3 regions of the Paraliobacillus sp. X-1268 genome follow, and region 1 is predicted to be linked to each of the others. Evidence: riboswitches for the same ligand, from Rfam matches in the RefSeq annotation. Region 1 holds a riboswitch; each other region holds the start of a gene.
The links. A riboswitch is a leader RNA that binds a small molecule or an ion and turns the genes downstream of it on or off. The one in region 1 is predicted to bind S-adenosylmethionine.
Positions count from the first base shown of each region.

Region 2: another riboswitch for S-adenosylmethionine. It lies ahead of D2K62_RS11080 (methionine ABC transporter ATP-binding protein); the one in region 1 lies ahead of D2K62_RS07750 (bifunctional homocysteine S-methyltransferase/methylenetetrahydrofolate reductase).
Region 3: another riboswitch for S-adenosylmethionine. It lies ahead of D2K62_RS15075 (methionine ABC transporter ATP-binding protein); the one in region 1 lies ahead of D2K62_RS07750 (bifunctional homocysteine S-methyltransferase/methylenetetrahydrofolate reductase).

Region 1 covers NZ_QJSK01000004.1:8,362-15,572, reverse strand. The annotation lists gene metE (5-methyltetrahydropteroyltriglutamate--homocysteine S-methyltransferase) at 1-583, opposite strand, end outside; gene D2K62_RS07750 (bifunctional homocysteine S-methyltransferase/methylenetetrahydrofolate reductase) at 608-2,452, opposite strand; SAM riboswitch class I at 2,592-2,698, opposite strand; gene D2K62_RS07745 (OmpA family protein) at 2,863-3,558, opposite strand; gene D2K62_RS07740 (MotA/TolQ/ExbB proton channel family protein) at 3,551-5,362, opposite strand; gene D2K62_RS07735 (Na+/H+ antiporter NhaC family protein) at 5,525-6,925, shown strand; gene D2K62_RS07730 (ABC transporter permease) at 7,075-7,211, opposite strand, start outside.
Region 2 covers NZ_QJSK01000008.1:65,800-73,010, reverse strand. The annotation lists gene D2K62_RS11120 (metal ABC transporter ATP-binding protein) at 1-371, opposite strand, end outside; gene D2K62_RS11115 (spore coat protein) at 529-849, opposite strand; gene D2K62_RS11110 (hypothetical protein) at 865-1,140, opposite strand; gene D2K62_RS11105 (arsenate reductase family protein) at 1,330-1,686, shown strand; gene gcvH (glycine cleavage system protein GcvH) at 1,721-2,107, shown strand; gene D2K62_RS11095 (toprim domain-containing protein) at 2,238-2,594, shown strand; gene D2K62_RS11090 (thioredoxin family protein) at 2,605-2,907, shown strand; gene D2K62_RS11085 (TlpA disulfide reductase family protein) at 2,913-3,332, opposite strand; SAM riboswitch class I at 3,457-3,571, shown strand; gene D2K62_RS11080 (methionine ABC transporter ATP-binding protein) at 3,667-4,695, shown strand; gene D2K62_RS11075 (methionine ABC transporter permease) at 4,685-5,353, shown strand; gene D2K62_RS11070 (MetQ/NlpA family ABC transporter substrate-binding protein) at 5,417-6,238, shown strand; gene D2K62_RS11065 (YuzK family famiily protein) at 6,424-6,609, shown strand; gene sufC (Fe-S cluster assembly ATPase SufC) at 6,872-7,211, shown strand, end outside.
Region 3 covers NZ_QJSK01000018.1:5,538-12,748, reverse strand. The annotation lists gene D2K62_RS15090 (GntR family transcriptional regulator) at 1-278, opposite strand, end outside; gene D2K62_RS15085 (MetQ/NlpA family ABC transporter substrate-binding protein) at 403-1,230, opposite strand; gene D2K62_RS15080 (methionine ABC transporter permease) at 1,268-1,930, opposite strand; gene D2K62_RS15075 (methionine ABC transporter ATP-binding protein) at 1,920-2,933, opposite strand; SAM riboswitch class I at 3,041-3,147, opposite strand; gene D2K62_RS15070 (pyridoxal phosphate-dependent aminotransferase) at 3,223-4,410, opposite strand; gene D2K62_RS15065 (carbon-nitrogen family hydrolase) at 4,578-5,366, shown strand; gene D2K62_RS15060 (DUF4064 domain-containing protein) at 5,431-5,853, opposite strand; gene D2K62_RS15055 (ABC transporter permease) at 5,883-6,824, opposite strand; gene D2K62_RS15050 (ABC transporter ATP-binding protein) at 6,817-7,211, opposite strand, start outside.

The DNA of each region.
Region 1 (7,211 bases):
CCAACTCTTTTAAAACTTGAATGTAAAGTGGTATGAATGTTTCTAGCAACTTTTCAAAATGTACATCATCTTGGATTTTTGCTAATTTCAAATACGTAATTGGGCCTAATAACACGGGTTTTCCATCAATACCAAATTCTTCTTTTGCCTCTTGATAGAAAGAAAGTGGATGATTTTCTGTCACACTTGGTTGGATATTTTCTAACTCTGGTACGATGTAATGATAATTCGTGTTAAACCACTTTGTCATTTCCGATGCAACTGCGTTTTTTGTTCCGCGTGCAACGGCAAAATAAGTGTCTAAGCCTACCTTGCCACCTTTATAATCAAAACGTTCTGGTATGACACCAAACATAACAGAAGTATCTAATACATGATCATATAAAGAAAAGTCACCAACTGGAATAAGATCAATGCCTTTCTCTTGTTGCTTTTTAAGGTTATTTAGTCTTATCACTTTCGTTATTAAAAGTAATTCTGTTTCTTGAATTTTCCCTTCCCAAAATTGCTCGAGTGCTTGTTTCCATTCTCTTTTTTCACCGATTCGTGGATAACCTAGATTGGAACTAATTATTTTTGTCATGTATAAACCTCCATTAAAATAGTCTTATAAAATTATTTCTTGCGCATTTTCAACCTTTTGTTTGATATAACTGGAAAGTTTAACTGTGATGTCATAGCGCATAAATGGTGTTACTAAATAGATGCCATTAAAATGTTCAAAAGCAACATCGATTAATTCTTTTGCTACTGACATACCTTCTTGTTCTGCCAGTATTCTATTATCACCTGTCGCCTTCATTCGTTGACGGACGTCATCTGTTAGTTTCATACCTGGTACTTCATGATGTAGGAATTCTGCATTTCGTGAGGATGTGAGTGGCATAATACCAATATAGATTGGTTGTTTAATATGTTTAGTTGCTTGTTTTAGCGACTCAATTTGTTCGGGTTGATAAATTGGTTGGGTCAAAAAATAATCTGCTCCACAATCAATTTTTTTCTCTAGCCTACGTACTGCTTTATCAAGGTGATGAACATTGGGGTTAAAAGCTGCTGCGATACGAAAGGATGTTTTTTCTTTTAATGACTTACCTGAAAATGAGATACCTTCATTACATTGTTTGATTAGCTTAATCAATTCAAAAGATGTAGCGTCAAATACCGACGATGCACCTGGAAAACCGCCTATCTTAGTAGGATCACCAGTAATAGCTAAAATTTCATGGATACCAAGTGTGTGTAATCCCATTAAATGAGACTGTAGTCCGATTAAATTACGGTCACGACAAGTTAAGTGAAGAAGAGGCGTGATGGCTATTCTTTGTTGTTTCATTAGTGTGGCCATTGCTAGATTGCTAATTCGTGGTGTGGCTAAAGAATTATCAGCAAGTGTAATGGCGTCAACACCAATGTCTTTTAATGCTTGCACACCTTTTAGATATTCTTTCGTTTGTAAATTCCTTGGTGGATCTAATTCAACAATAATAGAATGTCTCTGTGTCACAATTTGAGCTAGATCTAACTTTTTTCGAGCAGCAGGCTCCTGTACTTCTATTATTGGAGGGTGCTTAACGTCCGTCTTTTCCAATAAGGGAGTGAAACCTTCGACACCTTTTTTAAGGGCTACAATATGTTCAGGAGTGGTACCACAACAACCACCAAATAACCGCACACCTTGATTACGAAATTCTCTAGCACATTGTTCAAAATAGTCTGGGTTATTGTTATAGATTAACTTTCCATCACTGTATGCTGGTAAACTCGCATTAGGATAAGCGGAAAGGTAAGCTGTCTTCGGTAAGGCCACTGTTTTTAAAGATTCAATCATGTAGTGTGGACCTAATCGGCAATTGACGCCAACGATATCTGCACCAGCATCGTCCAATTGTGTTAATGCATCATTTAAAGGTGTACCATTCTCTAATAATCCAATTTCATGCATCGAAATATTTGTAATAATCGGTAGATTAGTTGCTTCTCTAGCAATTGCTAACACGGTTGTTAATTCTTCTAGGCTATAATACGTTTCTAAAAGGAGCCCGTCTACACCTTCTAATAAGAGACAATAAAGTTGTTCGCGAAAAATTCGCTTGATTTCCTCTATAGTGCCAAGATTTTTTTGACTTCCACGAATACCACCGATTGTTCCAACAACAAATGTATCCTTATTTGCTGCTCGTTTAGCTATTTTTACTGCTTGCGTGTTGATTTCTTTTACCTTATCCTCCAAGCCATAACGTGCCAATTTAATATAATTTGCACTGTACGTATTTGTTTGAATAACATTAGCCCCTGCTTCTACATACGCCCTATGTGTATGGAAAATTTCTTCAGGATGGGTTACATTTAATTCTTCAAAACAACGATCAACACCATGTGAGTAAAGCAAGGTACCCATAGCACCATCAGCAATTAGAATCTTTTCCTTCAGTGTGGTTAATAAATCCAATCGATCAAACCCCCTTGTTTTTACTTTATCCAGTTGCAACTAACTAGATTGAATTTTTACTTTATACGCAACAAAAAACCCCCCTTCCATTAAGAAGAGGGGCAGTATTATAGTGGTTTATATAACGACAGCCTAACTCTTCTCATCTTTCAAACATACGTTTGACGGAATTGGCACAGTACTTTTATATAAAAGTAAGCTGCCGAGGTATCATAGGGCCGTTCCCTCCACCTCTCTTGATAAGAAGACTAACTATTTAGTTTTATGTTCCCTGTTATAGTAAGTTACATTCTAAATAATGTCAACTACTATAATGTAAAAATTCAAATAATTTATTAACTAACTAATATTGTTTATTTTTTTAAAATTATAGAATTTGGAAAGGAAAGCCACTTCAAGAATACTTACTTTTAATTTCCTTCTAGTATTTCCATTGTTTTATCTAATATTTCTTCATCTTTTAAGCGGAACTTGAATTCAACTCGGCGTGAAGCATCTGGACTGTAGTCACCATTTTCATCGGTGCGACCGTCTGAGAATGATTTACCATTTACCGTTAATTTTTCCTGCAAGTGATCTTGAATGTTTTTATATGGGAATTCATCTCCTAGTATATATTCTGCTACACTATATGCTCTTTCTTGTGATAGCTGTAGATTATATAAATAGCCATCTGTTCGATCTGCATGACCTTCAATAATAATTTCTGAGATATATTCTTCATAGCCACTTGCTAATAAGACGTCTAAATATTTTGGAACAAACTCATCTAAAAATTGAAAGGAGTCATCCTTTAATTCTGCACCATCATACTCAAATAAAATTTCTGTGTCAAAGATAATTGCGCCTGTTTTCTCATCTACCTCGATGCCTAAAGTAGAATCTTGAAATTCTGCATTTAAGTCCTTTACAAGATCTGAGCGTACTCCCATAATTTGATCAATTGTTTCTTTCATTTCTTCAATTTGAATGGACTTAATAACCATCATTGAAATAAAGATTAATACAAAACACAGTAAGATCGATGTTAATAAATCAGTGAAAGATGGCCAAAAATGATTCTCTTCCTGCTCGTCCTTAAACAACCGTTGATATTTATTAATCATGTTGATTTAGACCACCCGTACGCCTTGTATTAAGGCTTGTTGTTTCCTGGCTGAAGGTCTGTAAATGCTGGTTTAATTTATCAATTTGTTGGAGAAGTTCCGTAAATGTTTGTTGTGTATAACGATTATTACTTTGTTGAATGTCTTCGTTAATCGTCCGAATTTCCTTAAATTCTCTTTTTAGATCCTGATTTGTTCCCTGTGCATATTCACTAATATTTCGAGCAACCTTATCTAACTTTTCACCAAGTGTTCCTTCTAAAGTAGTCACATAGTTAGCAAGCGTATCTTTTAATACACCAACATTTGCTTCGAGTTGATTTTCTCTTTGAATGAATGTGCTATTCATTTGTGAAATAGTGGTATTTATATCTGTAATAAGCTGCTTGTTCTTCATTCCAATTTGTTCATAGGTGTTTGTGGCTTCACGTACGTGCTTTTCAAATGAAACAGAATCTGCATTGTGTGCTTTGAGATGATTATTAAAATCTCGATTAAATTGTTTTAATTCATCAAAGCGATCAGATAGAAGGTGTTTATATTCTGTTTGTGCTTGGTTAATGGTTTCTAGTACATCTGGTAATTGAACTAGTGATCCTTCTAAGCTATTAAAACCGTTAGAGAGTTCGCTTAAGTATGTTGTAATTCCGGCTAGTTTCGCTCCTAGGTCTTTGCCGAATATTTGTTTAAATTCTTTATTTTGTTCTTCCATATGACGCACTAAACGCTGACTTTCTTTACTTATTGTTTGTTGGCCATCTAAGATAGAAGAGGTGAATGTTTTTAAATCAACCACGGTATCTTCAAAATGAGTTAAGGTATCTATTTGTGTTGTCGAGACTTCTTCGATTTTTTGATACGTATGTTCAAATGTACTTGCCATTTGTTCATTTCTTTGATCAATTTTCTTAAAATAAGAGAAGAGTTGATCGAAATTTTTGTTTAGTTTTTTAGATGCATCATCAAAGCCGTTTGTTACCTTATTCATACTAGTAAATAGAAGTTGAAAGTCATGTAGATTAGTAGATAATCCTTCATTAAATGTAGCTAAATCTTTTGCGGCTTGTTGTAAGCCAGAAGTATAGTCTTTAAAACCATCAAAAGAACTTTCAATACTTTGTAAGGATTTTTGGTTTGTCTTTTGAAGCATGAGAATGGAGTTATTAATACTTTCCGAAACTTCAATTAGTTTACTTATTCCGTTCTGTTCGTTTTCAGTTAAATTTGTTTCAACTTTTAACATAATATCAGTTAGGAGAAATTCTGTATTCAGCGCTTTGATCATTACCGTCATAATTAATGAAAGCCCCATACCGGCAATACTTGTGTAAAATGCTACATCAATTCCTGATAAAACACTTGCGACATCTTCAACAAGCTGATTTCCACCTGAATTAATATTTCCTAATGACATGGTTAAGCCAATAAATGTTCCTAATATCCCGATTAAAATAAAAATAGATACGGTCATTTGAATCATTTTAATGAGACTGACAATAGGTATACCATAGACACGCCAACTAGAAAATTTCTCTTGAACGAATGTTTCTATTTTGACAGGTTCGGTTTGCTGTTTAAGGTCAAACTGTTCCTTGAAGGTACGCAAAGGGTTAATGTCCATGCGGTTTGTTTCTTGTAAGTAAGAACGTATTTTCTTTAGTTTACTGAACAAGGAAACATGAACAAAGAAGGTAACAATAAACGTAACAAATAAAATGATGAAGATTAGCTCAATCATTTGATTTGAAAGAATAGCTTGTGCTTTTTGCTCACTTGTAAAAAGTTGTAGAATTGCTTCTATCATTCGATTTCCTCCTAGATGGACAACATTAATGTCTCTATTCCATAAGTATTCAAAGCATGTCCAAATCATGAACTTTTCTTAGTAAATTAATAGTAAATACATAAATTTGCTGGTTTTCCACATTCTAAAAAGATTCTATTTTTAGAAAGGTGTGCAAAGCATATCGATACGAGTTGGATGTCCATTATCCCTTTTTTGATTGTGATTCCTGTTGCCATGTTTACACGACAAGTACTTCCAGGTTTAGTGTTGGGACTACTTGTTGGATCCTACATCATTTCACCCTCACTTATTGGTGGCATGCAAGAGATGCTAACCTATGTGATACAAGCACTTATTGATGAAAGTAATATTAAAATTATTGTCTTCCTTTATGTTTTTTCTGGACTTATTGGGATGATCAAAATGACAGGTGGAATCAAAGGATTTGTTGAGAAATCGGCAGAAATAATTACCTCCAAAAAGCAAGCCTTATTTCTTACTTATGTCTCTACAATTGGAACATTTAGCGCACCGACCTTTCGTTTTGTAACGATAGCGCCAATTATGAAGGCGATATTAAAAAAGGTGAAAATGTCAACGAAAGAGCTAGGATTTGTAATTGAAACAACAGCAACACCTGTTATCGTCTTGATTCCAGTTGCAACTGCATTTGTTGGTTATATGGTATCTGTCATTCAAATTTCTACGGAAACCATGGGGACTACTATTGATCCTTATACACTTTTTATTCAGAGTATTCCATTTAACTTTTTTGCTATTGTAATTATTTTACTCGGCATCTATTTGAGTTTTTTTCATCATTCACATACGGATGCACCACTGGAAATGGATGAGGGAAAAGAAGACGACTGGCATGACTGTCATCCAGCGGTGCATAAGGATTTACCAAGTAAGCCACTAAACTTACTCATTCCTGTTTTATTAGTAATTGTACTCACGTTATTTTTGACCTGGTGGGATGGACGTGGTGCCGGTCAGTCATTATTTGAGGCCTTTATTCGTGCTGATGTATTACAGGCAATGGTAGTTGCCTTATTAATTACGATTTTTGTCTCGATTATTTTATATGCGATTCAACGTTTTAAATTAAGTGACTTAGTTAACAGCTTTATTGTTGGTGGGAATGATCTTATGTCTGTAATTGTTCTATTGTCGATTGTCTGGGGATTGTCATCTGTGACGAGTGATTTAGGATTTTCAGAATTCGTTACAGCACATACGGATTGGATCCCTCAGATGTTTGTCACACCACTTATGTTTGTTTTTGGCGCTACTATTTCTTATTTTATTGGTTCCGCCTGGGGGACGTGGGGAATTTTAATGCCTTTAGGTGTATCGCTTGCTTTATCTGCAGATGTATCCTTGCCATTAATGATCGGAGCAGTTTTCGCAAGTGGTTCGTTTGGCGCGTTTGCATCGCCTCTTAGTGATGACACAAATACATTAGCAAATATTCTAGATATATCTACTATGGACTATGCACGATTCAAGCTGAAACCAGCATTGATCGCAGCTGCAATAACTACGATTCTATATACTGGTGTGACTTTTATTCTTTAAAAAGGAGGAGAAAGTCTAGTTTGATCACAAACCAAAAACGCAAGGGCCACTGAGTAGCTCTTGCGTTAATTTTAACTAATTGGCGTGATCCGCTCAATATGTGATGCGTATCATTTGTAATTGAGCTTAAAAGTATGGTGGGAGAGGGATTATTTGCTAACGTATCGCCAAACGACCAACATTGCTAATACCGTAATGAACAAGTATAAACTAGCAAAAGATAGGGCGGCAACAATAAAAATAGTCCAGTTTAATGTATATAATACGACAAACAATAGGATACTTG
Region 2 (7,211 bases), on a different contig from region 1:
TGTTCAACCTTTTGTTTATCTGCTTTTTTAAAGAAGTGGAAATAACCTAATTTAGCTGTAATTCCTGTAGAAACAACTTCTCTTACTGTTGCAGGAAAACCTCGATTAAAACTATTTGCTTTTTGTGATACGAATCCAATTCTACTCCACTGTTTAAAGTCGGTAATATTTTTGTCAAAAAGTTTTATCGATCCTTGTTGTGGCTTTTCAAGACCGAGCAATAGCTTTATAAGTGTCGTTTTCCCACCACCATTTGGTCCAACAAGACCTAAAAAAGCACCTGTATTAATTTCTAGATTAATATCTTTTAATGCATGTTTATTATCATATGCAAAGCTAACATTCTCCATTGTTATAAGTGGTTTGGACAATTTATGAACCCCCGATTTTCTTACAAAATTCACTATAGCCTATTGTATCTTAATGATTGCATTTTGTAAATAAGAATAGTTACGTTTTAAGCGTGATGTAAGTTAGGTGAATTAAAAAACGTGCTTCTCCATTAGGAAAAGCACGTTTTTATTAAGATTAATGGACTGGAAATTGATTAGTGTAACCACTATATTGTTGATTTGCTTGCTGGATTTTTTGTTGATCGGCTTTATCTATGCTATACCAACCATTTTTGAACATCAAATTATACAAATTTCTCTGACAATCTTGCGTTTCATTAAAAATAGCTAGTAAATCCTGATAAAACGTTTGATTACTGGCTTCGTTTAATGCAATACTGTATGATTGTGTCATATATTTTTCCGTAGATAACATGTCATTAATAAAGTCGCGGTCATTCATTTCAGGTGTTTTGTTAACTTGTGTTTCAGGGTTTTGAACCTTTTGCTGATTCATATCTTATCCTCCTTATTATTGCATCATTGAATTTGGTTGTTGATTTGTATGTTGTAAAATCTTTTGATAATGTTTTTGGTGCATCTGACAGACTTGTTCCAAAGCAGATTTGAGCTCAGGGATAGTGCATTGTTCAGCAAAAAAATGTGCCTTTTTTGTTGCATTTAAATTCCATGACATCATGTCAGTTAAATATAATAAGTCTTTTGAAGATACAACAGTTGGTGGTTGTTGCATAATTTGACCAGTTTGAGCAGTGTTCATATTTGTTGCTTGTTGTTGCTGTTGCATATGTGGTGTCCTCCTTTTAATTTGTGCATTTGTAATGTCACCATTACTAATGAAATTATACAGTGATGATTTAGAGGCATACTACTAGTCAGGTGTGCATTTTTCTTATATACTAATAGGAAATAATCAGGGTTTATAACAATTAAAAGAGGTTATTATGATAAAATAGAAATAAAGGAGTGACATACAATGACGATTACTTTTTATGCATATCCAAAGTGTGGTACGTGTCAAAAGGCGAAAAAATGGCTTGAACAAGAACAAGCTGCGTATACTGAAATACATATAGTAGAAAACCCACCAACCAAAGAACAATTACGTTCGATTATATCTAAAAGTGACATGCCAATTAAAAAGTTTTTTAATACAAGTGGTTTAAAGTATCGAGAGCTTGGATTAAAGGATAAGTTATTGGATGCAACGGATGAAGAGAAATTGGACTGGTTAGCTTCTGATGGCATGCTTATAAAACGACCATTAACAACTGATAATGAAAAGGTTACACTAGGATTTAAACTAGAAGAATTTGAACAGACTTGGAAATAGGTTAATTTAAAATACATTTATGGAGGTAGTTAGAGTGAGTTTACCAAAAGATTTGCGTTATTCCGAAGAACATGAGTGGGTTAAAGTAGAAGGAAATAAAGTACGAATTGGTATAACAGACCATGCGCAAGACGAATTAGGTGATATTGTATTTGTAGAATTACCTGAAGAAGGTGACGATATAGAGTCAGATGAGCCATTTGGTAGTGTAGAATCTGTTAAAACTGTTTCTGAGTTATATGCTCCAATTAGCGGGAAAGTGGTTGAAGTAAACGAGGAACTCGATGATAGTCCTGAATTTGTTAATGAATCTCCATATGATAAAGCGTGGATGGTTGTAATAGAACCAAGTGATTCATCTCAGATTGAGGCATTAATGACTCCAGAAGAATACCAAGCAATGATTGAAGATGACGAATAATTAATTATTGCATGTTTTTTTTCCTTTTTCATACAATATTACAGACAGTATAAGTTATAATCCCTTGTTACAAATGCAGTAACAAGGGATTACTTGTAAATAACGTTAATTAGTAAAGTAGGTGAAGCTCATGTCTTCAAATGATACTAAAAAGATCATTATTGTTGAAGGACGTACAGATAAAAAACAAATCGAAAAATTAATTGACGAATCAGTTACGATAATTTGTACAAATGGGACGCTGGGTGTTGAGAAGATGGAAGAGTTAATACTAGATTATGACTTAGACAATCGAGACGTTTTTATCTTGGTTGATGAAGACCATTCGGGTAATAAATTACGAAAGCAATTATCAATAGAATTACCACACGCAATACACATTTTTATTGACAAGACTTTTAGAGAAGTTGCAGCAACCCCAGAATTAGAACTAGCGACAGCATTATTAAGTAGAGGAATTACTGTAAACCCTAGTTATCTTATGTAAGGTGGGAAATATGATACCAATAACGCGTGAAACAATACGTACAGTAGTGCAACCAGATAAAATGATTTTTATTTATACCCCTTTTTGTGGAACGTGCCATTTAGCGAGAAGGATACTAGAAGAAATTGAAGAAGCTTCAAATGGAGCTGTTATATTTTATGAGCTAAATGCAGGTTTATTTCCTGAGGTGATGCAACAAGAAAGAATAGAAAGTGTTCCTTGTCTATTGATGACCAATAATGGAGAGCCGAGTAAAATATACTCGTTCGAATCGTTAGGTAAGTTAAATAATTTATTACATTCAAATCGCTGAACCTATCATTTAGGCATGATATTACCTACTGCTGTAACGATATCTAAGAAATTGGCTTTATCATTAAATTGTTTATAAATAGTTCCGGTTGAATCAATTAATACAGTAGTTGGAACACCCTGACATTGATATAAGTTATATATTTCTGTTCCTTTATCCATTAAAGTTGGCTGTTCCAAAAATTCTTTAGTGAAATCTACAGCTGCTGATTGATCGCGTTCTCTACCTGTAACATTAATAGTCAACATTTTCACTTTTGGATTGTCTAGTGATCGGTAAAGTTGTTCCTTCTTTGGTAAGTCGATGCTACAATCTAGGCACCATGAAGCCCAAAAAGTAAGAATAATGATACTGCCAAGGTCATCGTGTAAATGATAATTACCTTCTTTATTTAAATAGGGTAATACAAAATTTGGTGCTAACATTTAAATCATCCTTTTAATAGAATATTGCTATTATTCTAACACATTTTATGGCGTTAAAATATGTTGACATTGATTATTAGCATATGCTAAAATCACATTTAGTTAAAATAATTACATACATTATCTCTTATCAAGAGAGGTGGAGGGACTGGCCCGATGAAACCCGGCAACCGTTAAACATTTATTTGTGTTTAAAAAGGTGCCAATTCCTGCAGAGCAATTGCTTTGGCAGATGAGAGAACAGGAAAGTTATATTCGCCAGCCAAAAACGCGTCTTTCTGTTCTCTTGAACAGAAAGTCGTGTTTTTTAATTTGTGTAGAAAGAAGGAATAGTATGATATCAATTCAACACTTGTCAAAAGTTTATAAAACCAAATCTTCAACTATTCAAGCAGTAGATGATTTAAGTTTAAATATAGATAAAGGCGAAATATTTGGTGTAATTGGATATAGCGGAGCTGGTAAAAGTACCTTTATCCGTTTAATAAATCGACTGGAGGAACCATCAACTGGCGATATAATTATTGACAATCAAAAAATAACGTCATTATCTAAAAATGAATTAAGACTTTCACGTCAAGAAATTGGAATGATTTTTCAACATTTTAATTTGTTATGGTCAAGAACAGTTCGAGATAATATTGCCTTACCACTAGAAATAGCTGGTTTATCAAGGCAAGAGCGTTATAAGCGTGTTGATGAATTAATTGGACTTGTTGGTTTGACAGGCAGAGAAGATGCATTCCCATCGCAATTGAGCGGTGGTCAAAAGCAACGTGTTGGCATAGCAAGAGCTCTAGCTAACAATCCAAAAGTACTTTTGTGTGATGAAGCAACCTCAGCACTTGATCCAGAAACAACAGACTCTATTCTTTCTTTATTAGTAGATATTAATCAAAAACTTGGTTTAACTATTATCCTTATTACACATGAAATGCACGTTATCCAAAAGATTTGTCATCGTGTTGCAGTAATGGAAGAAGGTAGAATTGTTGAACAAGGTGATGTAGTAGAGGTTTTCTCGCATCCGAAACAGGGTGTTACAAAGAAATTTGTTGAACAAGTTATGGGTAAACCGGATGATGAAGTTACGGAAGAAACATTAATCAAGTCTGTTACAAAAGGAAAGGTTTTACGTTTACACTTTGTTGGTGAAACAGCAAATCAAGCTGTTATAAGTCAAGTTGCTAAAAGATTTGATGTGGAAGTTAATATCTTACATGGTAACGTTAAGCAAACGCAGGCAGGTGCTTACGGTACCTTATTTGTAAATGTAATAGGTGAAGAAGAAGTAATAGAAGAAGCACTAAGATTTATTACTTCTACATCTGTTGAAGTGGAGGTGAAAAATAATGCTAACTAATCCATTTCCGAACGTTGACTGGATGGATCTACTATTTGCAATGGGTGAAACATTCTATATGACAATGCTTGCTTTAATAGGAACATTAATTTTTGGTGTTATTTTAGGTTTATTATTATATCTTACAGCGAATGATGGCATTTGGGAAAATAAACTATTGAATTTCATTGTATCGTCAATCGTTAACGTTTTTCGCGCGATTCCATTTGTTATTTTGATATTATTACTTATTCCATTTACTGATTTTCTTATTGGAACGATACGTGGTCCAAATGCGGCTTTGCCTGCTTTAATTATTGGGTCAGCACCATTTTATGCTAGATTGGTGGAAATAGGTTTAAGAGAAGTTGACAAGGGAGTAGTAGAAGCAGCTAAATCAATGGGTGCAAAAACAACAACAATTATTTATAAAGTGTTGTTAAAGGAATCCACTCCAGCACTCGTTTCAGGTTTAACGGTGACAGCGATAGCCTTAATTGGTTACACCGCAGTAGCCGGAGTTATAGGTGCAGGTGGTTTAGGTGACTTTGCTTATTTCCACGGATTTATGCGCAGAGACTTTGATGTTGTTTTCGTTTGTACAGTCTTAATCGTAATAATTGTATTCATCTTCCAATTTATCGGTGATGCGATCACCAATAAATTGGATAAAAGGTAATCGTTAATAATACCCACTATGTTGGGAATTATATATAAAACAAAAAAAGGGGAGCAATGCAAAATGAAAAAACTTGTAACATTATTATTGTTAGTATCTGTTGGGATTATATTAGCGGCATGTGGAAACGGAGATTCAGAGGACAATGTGATTAAAGTCGGTGCAACAAGTGTGCCACATGCTGAAGTTTTAGAGGAAGCTAAACCATTATTAGAAGAAGAAGGCATAACATTAGAAATCGAACAATATACAGATTACAGTTTACCAAACCAGGATTTAGTCGATGGTACAATTGATGCTAACTACTTCCAACATGTTCCATTCATGGAAACTGAAATTGAAGAAAAGGGCTATGACATTGTTAATTTAGGTGGCGTTCATTTAGAACCAATGGGTGTTTACTCTCAAAGTATTGAAAGTATTGATGACATTGAAGAAGGAACAGAAGTAGTTATTAGTCGTAATGTACCAGATCATGGTCGTATCCTTTCTTTATTTGAATCAAATGGTCTAATAACATTAGCTGATGACGTTAAAAAATCAGAAGCGACTGTTGATGATATTGTTGATAATCCATTAAATTTAACTTTTTCAGCAGATGTAAATCCTGAATTTTTAATTGAAACATACCAAAGTGAAGAAGATGTACTAGTTGCAATTAATACTAACTATGCAATTGAAGCAGATTTATCACCAGTAGACGATGCTTTGTTTATTGAAAGTGATGATTCATTATATGTGAATATTGTGGTTGCAAATGCAGAAGATGAGAATAATGAAAACTTAAATAAATTAGTAGAAGTTTTGCAATCAGAGGAAATTCAAAATTTCATTACAGAAAATTATAATGGAGAAGTAATTGCTGTTGGTGGATCAGAAGAATAATTCGAGAAATTCAAATGAATTCAAAGGATATTTGATGTACTTTAACTAATTTTAAACTCAATTCTATAGGTGAAGCGAAAAGGTTATTTATTAGTCCAAACGATTTGTCAACTCTTTTGTTACATCATCTTACAAATGATATAATAAATTTGTTCAAATAAAGAAAGGATGGGTTTTAACAAACCATGGATAATCTAGCTTTAACTTATACAAGTGAAATGGAAAAGGCGATGCAATTAAATCACGGTTTAGGATTCGCTGAATACGAAAGAAAACTAAATCAACGTTTAGAAATTGAAAGAGCACGAGAGAAAAGTCATCGAAATGGCTTGAAAGCAGTAACAGAGATGAAACGAAAAGTGCATCGTTAATAAAAGAAAAATATTAAGATCCCTTGCGAATACATTTGCAAGGGATGTTTGCGTTATAATAGAATAGAAACATGTAAATTAGTTTCTTCATTATAATACAATTAATAAGAAAAAGTTTGAAAACAAGTTGGAATTATGAGTGAAAATCTTGATTATAGATTCGAAATAGTATAAGATTGTAATGAGAATAAACTGAGAATGAATAAAAATTATATTGTTCATTCCACACAACATAAATAATAATTTTTTTGGGGGTATCGAAATGGCAGGATCTATTCTAGAAATTAAAGATCTTCACGTTCAAATTGAAGATCAAGAAATATTAAAAGGTGTTAATTTAACGATTAAAGGTGGCGAATTCCACGCGATAATGGGGCCGAACGGTACTGGTAAATCAACGTTGGCATCAGCAATCATGGGGCATCCTAATTATGAAATAACTAGTGGTAGTATACATTTAGATGGTGAAGATGTTTTAGAAATGGAAGTTGATGAACGTGCAAAAGCTGGACTATTTCTAGCGATGCAGTATCCAAGTGAGATTAGCGGTGTTACAACATCTGATTTCCTACGTTCTTCTGTTAATGCACATCGTGCAGAAG
Region 3 (7,211 bases), on a different contig from region 1:
TCTATTTCTCTGATCTTCCATTCCTTTAATACATGTGATTGTTGACCAGATACAAATGTTCCTTTACCAACTGACGAGATAAGAAATCCTTCTTTTTCTAAATCTTCATAAGCACGTTTAGTCGTAATAACACTAACCTGTAACTGCTTTGCCAAAATACGCATCGACGGCAATGCATCACCCTCTTTAAGTAACTCTTGATAGATTTGATTTCGAATCTGCTCCTTTATTTGTTGAAATAAAGGTTCCTTACTTGTATTAGAAAGAACAATATTCATCCGTATCGCCTCAAATTGTTATTATTGTATATACTATATACTTACAATATATACAATTGATCAAAAACTGTCAACTAAATTTTCACAAAAAAAGAACACCTAATTAAAGGTGTCCTTCTTGTTATTATTCGGCTGTCATCCATTCAGGTTTCCCAAATCCTTGAAACTCTTCGTCGATAATAGCTTCAAATTCATCGGATTCAATTACTTCTTTAATATCTTGAACATATTGCGCATCTAAATCTTCTGTATTTACAACAACACGATTTCGGTAATCATCAGGCATATCCTCTAACGCTAAAGCGTCTAATAAATCCATATCAGCAGCTAATGCATAGTTACCAGGAACAGCTGACAAATCTTCACTTTCTACTAGACGTGGTAATTGAGCTGCCTCTACTTCAACAAAATCTAAATTCTTTGGATTTTCAATAATATCATTTACAGAAGCACTTAATGGATCAACTTCCTCACTGATTGTAATGACACCTTCATCTTGTAGCATTACTAACGTTCTTGCCAAGTTTGTGGGATCATTAGCAATAGCAATCGAACTGCCATCTTCAATTGCATCAATACTATCAAATGTTTCTGAATATAACCCCATTGGTGCTGTTGGAACAATAATAACCTCAGATAAGTCTAAATCATTTTCTTCAGCAAAAGCTTCCATATAAATCTTATGTTGGAACAAGTTTGCATCTAACTCGCCATTAGCTAATACTTTGTTTGGTTGAACATAATCCGTAAATTCTTGGTTTGTTACTTCGTAGCCCTTTTCTTCTAAAAGTGGAGCAATTGCTGTTGTCACCATATCACTATATGGCCCTACTGTTGCACCAAAATCAATTGTTTTCTTTTCTCCATCCGCACTATTTGACTCCTCTTCTGAACCACATGCTGCTAAAATTAAAATAAACAATACTGATATAAGCGCTACTATCTTTTTCATTGTTTTCTCCCCCTGTAAAATTAGTTTATATTTTTTCTCAGCGTTTATTTACTGCTTTTGCAATAAAGTCGCCAAGGTACTGCATAACTTGTACTAAAACGATTAAGACAACAACTGTCGTGAACATTACCGTATTATCATAACGATAATAACCGTAACGAATAGCTAAATCACCGATACCACCGCCACCGATCGTACCTGCCATTGCGGAATAACCAACCAGACTAATAGCCGTAATCGTTAAACCACTAACTAAACCCGATTTAACTTCTGGTAATATAATATCTTTAATAATTAACCAAGGTGAAGCACCTACTGCAATAGCAGCTTCGATCACCCCTTTATCAATATCACGTGCTGCAGATTCGACAATTCTCGCATAAAACGGAATGGCGGCCACGGATAACGCGACAGAAGCTGCAAATGGACCTGTTGTTTTTCCAAGTAACCAATCGGTAAACGGAAATAGAAATACGAGTAAAATAATAAACGGTATTGATCGAATTAAGTTAATGACAATACCTAAAACTATTTTAATAACGCGGTTTTCTAAAAAGAGCCCTTGATCTGTTACAAATAATAAAATACCAATAGGTAATCCTAATATGATAGCGACTAACAATCCTATACCAACCATTGTTAGTGTTTCAAGAAAAGCTACATTTAATTCAGGTAATATTTCAATAATCCTATCGAGCATGTTGGATCACCTCCACCTGTTTTAAGCGTTGTTCCAAATAAGTAATTGCTTCTTTAACCTCTGCAGCATCCCCAAGCAGTTCCATAATGAATATTCCTAAAGGTGTTTCATTAATATATTCGACCTTTCCATGAAGAATATTACCACTAACTTTAAAGCGTTGTAACATATCGGAAACAACGGGATCGCTAGCTAAGTCTCCCCTAAATTGAAGCTGTAATATTGTACCTTGACACGTTGCAAGGAGCTTTTGAGGCAACTCAAAATTTAATACGGTATCAATAAATTGTTTTGTTAATGCTTCCTTAGGATTAGAGAAAATTTCATATGAGGAGCCGCGTTCTATCATTCTACCATCTTGCATAACCGCACATTTATGACATATCTCCTTGACAACCTCCATCTCATGTGTGATCAACACAATTGTAATACCAAATTCTTTATTAATCTTCTTCAACAATGCAAGAATCGATTTCGTGGTACTAGGGTCTAAAGCAGAAGTTGCCTCGTCACATAGCAATACCTTTGGATTATTCGCTAAAGCTCTCGCAATACTTACACGTTGTTTTTGACCACCACTTAATTGTGCAGGATATTGATTTGCTTTATCCGCTAAACCAACAAGATCCAATAATTCTAATACTCTTGTTTTACGTTTCGCTTTTTGTATTCCAGCTGCTTTTAAAGCAAACGCAACATTTTCAAAAACTGTCTTTGCTGAAGCGAGATAAAAACCTTGAAAAATCATACCAATCGATTGCCTAGCTCGCCGTAATTCATAAGACGATAATTGCAATAAATCAACATCATCAATAATTATTTTTCCTGCGGAAGGACGTTCCAAAATATTAATACAACGCAACAAGGTACTTTTTCCAGCACCACTATACCCAACAATGCCGTATATTTCGCCTTTTTCAACGTGCATCGAAACATCGTCTACACCAATAACACTATTCTTTTTCGACTTAAATACTTTACTAACATGCTCTATCGTAATCATCTTTCTCACCTCTCTTTATCTAACGTTTATGCAGCTTCTTACCAGGATCTAAAAAAACTCCCTTTCGTTTTCGCGAAAGAGAGTTGAATTGATTGTGTAAACGTCAACCCTTATCTTTCAGAACGAAAAACATTCTGCAGGAAGTAGCACCACTCCTATTGGAAGGTTGCTGTGACATCAACGGGCCTGATCCCTCTGTCACTCTGGATAAGATATAATGCATATTATTATTAAGTTAGCTTATATATTAATAGTCGATTGATGATTTGTCAACCGGTAATTACCCGGGTTATATATCGTGATTTTGAAACACTTCTAACTTACCAATTCTTTCCGCGGCTTCTTTTAAACGATCAGGTTCCGCTAACAAACCAATTCTAACGTAGCCTTCACCCATTTCACCAAAACCGTTACCTGGGGCAACTGCTACATGCGCTTTTTCTAATAAAAGATCAGCAAATTCCTCAGATGTAAAACCTCTTGGTACAGCTAACCAAACAAAAAAAGATCCTTTTGGCGCCTTTACATGCCAGCCTATTTCATTTAATTTTTCAATTATTACATTCCGACGTTCTTCATATATACTGACTAATTTTTCTACTTCTGATTGATCAGCCAACAATGCCTTTGTTGCTGCTTGTTGCACAGCCCCAAACAAACTCATAAACATGTGGTCTTGAATCAAATTTAAACTTTCGATAACAGAAGGGTTGCCAACTGCAAATCCAGCACGCCAACCAGCCATATTATATGTTTTAGAAAGTGTATACATTTCTATCCCAACATCCTTCGCGCCTTCTGACTGCAGGAAACTTTGCGGTTTTTCCCCATCAAAGCCTATTGCACCATAAGCAAAGTCGTGCAAGACACAAATGTCATGTTTCTTGGCAACCGCAATTGTTTCATCAAAAAATTCTTCTGATGCTGTTGCTGCCGTAGGATTATTTGGATAGTTCAAGAACATTAATTTAGCTTGATCTAATTGATCTTGATTTAATGCTTCATAATCAGGCAGAAAGTTATTTTCTTCTTGCAATGGCATAAATACAGGCTTGGCATTGGCCAAAGCTATGCCGGACATGTAGTCTGGATAACCAGGATCGGGCATTAAAGCAATATCTCCTGGATTTAATAGGCATTGACTTATTTCTACTAAACCTGCTTTTGTTCCAAAGAGAATCGCAACTTCTGTTGATGGATCAATATCAACATCAAACTCTCTTTTATAAAAGCTTGCGATAGCCTCTTTAAAAAATTCTTGCCCTCGAAATGGCGAATATTTATGATACTGCGAATTATCTACTGCGACTTTTAATTCTTCTACTATATGTTGAGGGGTAGGTAGATCTGGATTACCCTGTCCCAAATTTATCACATCATAACCTTGATTCACCATATGTTGCACTTTTTGCACTAAACCTGCAAAAAATTGTTTTGGTAATCGTTTCAGCGTTTCCGATTGTTCGAAGTGTTGCATACAAATTCACTCTCCCATAATTAAACCATCAAATATTAATTTCTAATCTTAGCTATTATTTGTCTTTTTGTAAAGCACTAACTTATAATTGAATTGACAGCATAATTGCTCGGTGGGATAATACAGCTGTTAAAATCCCTACTCATAACTAGGAGTGAATAATTCAAATGACATTATCAATTGCTTTATTTCAAATAGATATAATTTTTGGTGATCCAGAAGCAAATCAAAAAAATGTTAGAAACTTTTTCAAGGAAATAGACGAAAAAAAAGTTGACGTTATTGTGCTTCCAGAACTATGGACCACTGGTTACGATCTTACAAGATTGGATGAAATTGCTGATCCTAACGCAGAGGGGTCGATCGCATTTTTATCTGAATTAGCTCAAAAATACCAGGTGAATATAGTTGGAGGATCGGTTGCAAAACAGACCGACAAAGGCGTGACAAACAATATGCTTATTATCAATAGAGATGGTAAATTATTAAAGGAGTATGAAAAGGCACACCTTTTTCGTTTAATGAATGAAGAAAAGCATCTAATTGAAGGAAAAACAAACGGTTCATTCGAGCTGGAGAACGAATCAAGTGCTGGCGTTATTTGCTATGATATTCGTTTCCCTGAATGGATTCGCACACATATGCTTAATGGTGCTAAAATGCTTTTTGTTGTAGCAGAATGGCCTTTAGCACGGATCGATCACTGGAAGGCATTATTGATGAGTCGCGCAATTGAAAATCAATGCTTTGTAATAGCTTGTAATCGTGTTGGTTTAGATCCTAATAATCAATTCGGAGGGCATTCGATGATTATCGGACCGTGGGGAGAAATGATTATGGACGCAGGAGAAGTTGAAGGTATCTATTATGGAGAAATTAATTTAAAAGATGTAGATAAAGTTCGTGATACGATTCCTGTTTTTTCTGATCGCAGACCAGATATGTATCGATTATAACTATATAACAGAAAAATGAGAGGGAAGAATGTAGTTGCATTCTTCCCTCTCATTTATTACTATACTAGACAATCAGTTGTTTTGGTTTACGAACTAGACACATAATTCCTGCAATCAGATAGAAAGCTCCCGCAATAACACCTGTACCTAACGAAATAACCGCTACAAGAACTGCTGTTACAATAAACATAATCCCAGCTACTTTAGGTTTTTTATTCCCTCTTAATAAAACCATTGCAACGACACCAACTGCTATCGCTAGAATTGAACCGATCAATAGTATGATACCCGTTGTACCAAATGAATCAAGAAAGACTTGATAATCAGGCAATTCTAATTCAGGACTTTGTGACATCATATCGTCGTAAAATCCCCTTGCTACATCCTCATTACTTTGTAACCAAACAATAATCCCACCAATTACAGCAAGAAAACCATATGCTAACGCTCCAATAATTCCTAGTACTACTTCTGCTGTACGCTTCATCTAAAACATTCCCCTCTTTTTTCTTTATTTTAATGCCCTGCAACATCCCGTTTTGTAAAAGAAAACCAAGATGCAACTAAAAAAATAACATAATAAACTAATAAAATAGTAATAGAAAATGATAGACTCATTCCTTCTAGCATTTGAGTAGCACCCTCACGATATTGACTTAAGTCTGTATTTGCAAATAATATATATTTTGCAAAGCCATAGTCCGACGCAAAAGCAACAATCAAATTACCTGATAACATTAGAAATATCGCAAATCCAATTGCCATACTAGCATTGCGAAAGATTGTTGAGACCATGAGAGCAAATGTCGTCATCATTACTAAATTAACCATTTTATAACCAAAACCTTGCACAACTCCAGACATTAAATTCACTTCATTATAGCCACCATACTCATAAACGACCGTTGAAGGATTAACACCATTCATACCGAACAAAATTGCGCCCACTATCCACGAAAAGACAACTAAAAAAACAAGTAGTGTTAAAGCATAGAATAACACAGTAACATATTTAGCAGCCAGTATTTTCAAACGTGTAACAGGCCTTATTAACAGTAACTTAATCGTACCCCATTGAAATTCATTTGCTAATATACCTGCAGCAACGATAATAGTAAACAAACTAAGCAACATCGATAACTCAATGTTTTCATAAACAAATTGCATCGCACTATACTCAACAGGTGCAATATCATTCTCTAAATGATACATATTTTTATCAACATCTATGTAGACCGCTGATTCAGCATACTCTTCAGTCTCTGTTGTAGCAATTTCTTCTTGCATTTCCGCACGCCAATCATCACTATATTCTCTCGTTACATTATCATCCATGAAACGGGTAAGAAGTCCTCCTGCCAAAACAATGATAGCCAATAAACCAATCATAATCCATGTTGCCTTTTTTGCATATAGTTTCATATTTTCATTTCTTATTAGTTGTATAAAATTAACCAATTGTATTCTCTCCTATCAAAGCCATAAATTTATCCTCTAGATTTGTTTTATGCGCTTGAACGTAATAAATATTAATTCCTTCTGTCGCTAACTCTTTAACAATATCAGGTATAGATTTCCTATCAATAGATAAAATCAATGTCTCCTTATCTCTATTCACTTCTATTTCAAATCTACGTTCTATAAGTTCTTTAGCTTCTATTAAAGGTTCAGCCACAATATGAACTACTTGAACATCTTCATGATTACCTTCTTCATTAACGTTATTTATTGCAATTAACTCGCCATTTTTTATAATGCCAATCCGATCACACATCATTTCCATCTCAGCTAACATGTGGCTTGACACGATTACAGCTACGTTTTCTTCGGCTGCTAATTTGCGAA